Regions from separate parts of the Salimicrobium salexigens genome, predicted to be linked through region 1. Evidence: riboswitches for the same ligand, from Rfam matches in the RefSeq annotation. Region 1 holds a riboswitch; the other holds the start of a gene.
The links. A riboswitch is a leader RNA that binds a small molecule or an ion and turns the genes downstream of it on or off. The one in region 1 is predicted to bind thiamine pyrophosphate.
Positions count from the first base shown of each region.

Region 2: another riboswitch for thiamine pyrophosphate. It lies ahead of BW931_RS07175 (thiamine phosphate synthase); the one in region 1 lies ahead of BW931_RS10570 (YkoF family thiamine/hydroxymethylpyrimidine-binding protein).

Region 1 is NZ_FTOK01000008.1:78,729-80,917, reverse strand. Features, by position in the region: gene BW931_RS10580 (NAD(P)-dependent oxidoreductase) at 1-435, shown strand, start outside; gene BW931_RS10575 (SDR family oxidoreductase) at 450-1,097, shown strand; TPP riboswitch at 1,184-1,286, shown strand; gene BW931_RS10570 (YkoF family thiamine/hydroxymethylpyrimidine-binding protein) at 1,371-1,967, shown strand; gene BW931_RS10565 (ECF transporter S component) at 1,964-2,189, shown strand, end outside.
Region 2 is NZ_FTOK01000005.1:37,294-39,482, forward strand. Features, by position in the region: gene thiO (glycine oxidase ThiO) at 1-660, opposite strand, end outside; gene BW931_RS07175 (thiamine phosphate synthase) at 653-1,291, opposite strand; TPP riboswitch at 1,388-1,498, opposite strand; gene BW931_RS07180 (pyridoxamine 5'-phosphate oxidase family protein) at 1,719-2,189, shown strand, end outside.

The DNA.
Region 1 (2,189 bases):
GCCGTCATCAGCCTTCTAGGTCCTTCCGGGCGCGTTAAAAGGCAGAGGCTCAGTGAAGGAGTCATCAACATCGTAGAAACGATGGGAGAAACAGGAACAAAACGGTTTGTCGGTATTACGACGGGCATCGTCAAGGACCCGAATGACGAGAAAGACTACCGCCGAAATGCGGTCGCTTCCGCACTGCGCCTCGGCTTTGCCAACAATCAGCGTGAAATTGAACGTATGGCCACAGCTATCCGGAGTACGGATCTGGGCTGGACACTGGTACGTGCCGGCTTCCTTACGGACAAAGCGGAGAAGCCGCTTAAAATCGGTTATTTAGGAAAACATGAAGTAGGAATGAGTGTGTCGCGTGCGAGCGTAGCCCAATTTCTCGCAGACTTGGCAGAAACAAACGACTATGTAAGGGAGTCACCTGTTGTAAGTAACTAGAAAGGCGGGATTATATGAAAAAAGTTCTTGTTGCCGGAGCGAACGGTCAGATAGGAAAACATCTCGTCCGTCTGCTTCAGGAAAGTGAACAGTTCGAAGCTAAAGCGATGATCCGCGATAAAACACAGGCATCCTTTTTTGAAAACCTGGGTGCAGGAGTGGCTGTTGCGGATCTGGAAGATGAAATCGATGTGCTTGCCGCATTGATGGATGACGTGGATGCCGTCGTGTTTGCTGCCGGGTCCGGACCTCATACCGGGAAGGATAAAACCATCATGATAGATCTGGACGGAGCCGCGAAAATGATGGAAGCAGCGAAACAGAAAGGCGTAAGCCGCTTTGCTCTTATCAGCTCTTTCGATACGAGGCGCGGCAGCTGGGGAAGTGAAGACTTCCGTCCGTATGCGGCCTGTAAGTTTTATGCGGACGAATGGCTCCGCGCTTCCGGTCTGGAGTATACCATCATCCATCCGGGCCGCCTTACCAATGACGAAGGTACGGGGAAAGTGAACGCAGGCGAGGAAATTCCGCGCGACGAAGTCCCGCGGGAAGATGTCGCGAAAGTTATAGTGGAGACGTTGAACAGTCCTCATCTTGTTAACAAGGAGTTTCAGGTTACGAAAGGCGAATCTCCCGTAATGGAAGCTCTGAAAATGGTGTAAACGTAAATATCGAGCGGAAAACGACGGTTTACAAAATTTTCTGCATGCTTTATGATAAATTCAAACAACAAAAAACTGCATATCGTTTCATGCACTGGGGGAGCCGGCTCACGGCTGAGAAGAATTGAATTCTGACCCTTTGGACCCGATCTGGTTAGTACCAGCGTGGGGAAGTGCAGTCTGAATAAAAACGGCAAACTCTTTTAATGATACAGACTGCGTCCCGCGAATCGGATGCAGTCTTTTTTGTTTTATTAAAAGGAGGAATTATGTATGAGTCAGCAGCAGGAAAATGTGAAAATTGCAGGATGCTCTTTTTCGGTTCACCCGATGAGTGATGACTTCAAGGAAAAGATCAAGGGAGCTCTGGAAAAAATCGATACTTCAAAAGTATGGATGAATACGGATGAAGTGACGACGACGGTACGCGGGGATATCGAGCACGTATTTGACGTGACGCGGGCAGTGTTCCTGCGTGTAGCCGAAACAGGGGTACACACAGCCCTGAATGCAACGTTTTCTGTCGGGTGCCCGGGAGATTCCGAGGGTGACCAATATACCGGGCATAAAGAAAAGCCGGAAAACGGGCTGTGGGATCTGGATCAGTACACCGGCGCAAAATTCTCCCTTTACCCGATGGGTGGCGGAAATTATATGGACGTTATATACAAGGGGATTGAACGTATGAAAGAAAGTGGGATTGAGGTCTCCGAAGCTCACTATGCCACTAAGCTGTCAGGGGATACGAATACGATGTTCAAAGGTCTTGAAGAAGTGTTCAGCGACACAGAGAAAAGTGGTTCTTCCCATACCGTAATGACTGTAGCGATGTCCGCAAACAGTCCATCCCAGGAAAGAGGAAATAAATGAAGAATTGGAAACTGAAGGAAATAGTGGTCATGTCGGTACTTTCCGTCGTATTCGCAGTCGTTTACCTCGCTTTTCTCCCTGTGGGGAAAATACTGACGGGTTTCTTCGGACCAATCGGTTATGACTTTATCTTCGGCATCTGGTTCATCGTTTCTATTATCGCTGCTTATATTATCAGAAAACCCGGCGCCGCTTTTCTTTCCGAAACCATTGCGGCTACTG
Region 2 (2,189 bases), on a different contig from region 1:
TGTGTAGCCCGTTTTTTCGAAAAGCTCCCGGCTCCACGTCCCACCAGCAGAAATGACCGTTTGTGCCAAAATATTTCCGGAGGTTGTTTTGACTCCGGTTACGTGTCTGTTTTCGGTCAGAACATCCAGCACTTCCGTATGTTCCATAATCTCTGTACTGAATTCAACGGATGCATGTGCCAGTGCTTTTGTTAACGATGGGGCATTGACCTGGCCGTCTCCGGGCATGTAGAGTCCCCCTGTAACGGAGAGGTGGGAAAGACGGGGTTCTCTCTCCTGTAACCGGCTTCGTGAAAGCCATTCCGAACAATCTCCCGAACGTTGCTGACGTTCATTCTCCCGTTTTAACTGTTTCGCTTCTTCTTCGGTACGGGCGACTCTGACTATGCCATTTTGAATCAGTTCAATGTCTATGCCGCTGACAGATTCCAGTTCTTCTGCTAAAGAAGGGAACATTTCTCTGCTTTCACGAGCGAGCCGGGAGAGCGGGCTGTCAGGACCCACTTCGTTCTGCGCCCCCAGCATTCCGGCTGCAGCTCTGGAGGCTTTTTGTCCGATTTCCTCCTTTTCTATTATGAGCACGCGATAGTTTCTTTTAGAGAGTTGAAAAGCGATCGAGCTACCGATAACACCTCCGCCTGCAATAATAACGTCATACATTTCCTGCGCCTCCTTTGCGTATCGCTTCTCTGTAGGCCACAGCTTTTTCAACGGGATCATCAGCTAGCAGCACACCGGACAGAACGGCAACTCCACTGGCACCGGCTTCCATCACGACGTTGGTATTTTCCGGAGTAATTCCACCAATTGCTAAAACAGGCACTCTTACATGCTGCACGACTTTTTTCAGTTCTCTTATACCTTTAGGGGACAATCCGGGTTTCGAACTGCTGGTGAAAACGTGACCGAAGATTAAATAATCAGCGCCATCGTGCCAGGCTCTGACGGCTTCCTGTACGGAGCAGCCGATCGTCAAATCCGGATAAAGGCGACGAACTTTCACCTGATTCATGCTTGCATGAGTGAGTTGTACCCCTTTAGCCTTTACCTTGTCGGCGATGGTCGCCCGGTGGTTAAGAATAAGTTTATGCATGGGCATTCCCACGGAATAAAGCTGCTGGGTAAAACATATCATCTGTCTATCGCTCCATTCTTTTTCCCGGAGATGTACAGAATCCACATAGGGGAGCACCTGACCTATTATTCTCATCAGCTCTTCACCAGGCTGCTGACCAGTGGAGATGACATGAAGTTTTCCTATACTGTCCTGACCTGGTTGCTCAAGTTTCACTGAGACCCCCCTTTATCGTTTTTTGAAATTAAAAAAGTCACTTTCCTGGTAAAAGAAAAGTGACTTTGAACGTATGATTAAACAAAAAATAGCAAAAATATCGTCCGCACACTTCCCTTCGCCGGTATCAACCGTATCAGGTTCCGAGGGTCTCAAAGTCGATTACTCTGATCTCAGCCTTTTGAAAAGGCACCCCTAGTGATTTATATTAAATTGTAAGTAAAATTCTAACATTTGTACAAGTATTGTCAACAGTGTGTTTTTTAACATTCATTTTTATAGTTACTCCTGTTTTTCATAGCTTTCACATACCGAAGCTGTAAAAGCGTAATGTACAAGTTCGGGCAGCAAGTGTAACTGCTTCTACAACAGGGAATAGTAAGGGTGGATATCAAAACATGCCTGGCACCAGAAGGAGGAAGATATGATGACTGATAAACATTCGGAAAATGAAGAAACCCTTAAGCAGATCAAAGAACTCATCAAAGATGAAAAAGTGGCGATGCTGACGACCGTATCTCCGGAGGGCAGATTGAGTTCCCGTCCGATGCACACCCAGGAAGTATTGCTGGACGAGGAAGAATTCTGGTTTATCACGGAGAAAGATACAGATAAATACAGGGATATCGGTAATAACCCTTCGGTGAATCTGGCCTACGCCGGCAGTTCCTACGTGTCCATCAGTGGAACGGCTGAATTCGTGCAGGACGTGAAGAAGAAGAAAGAGTACTGGAATAAAATTGTCGAAAAAGTACTGAATGCTTCGGCCGAAGACCCGAACGTTGTGCTTGTAAAAGCGACTCCTGACGTTGCTGAATACTGGGAAGCAGGTGTGAACGTCAAAACCGTTAAAGAATTCGTGAAAAAGATGGCCAGCAGCAATTCCATGGACGACAAG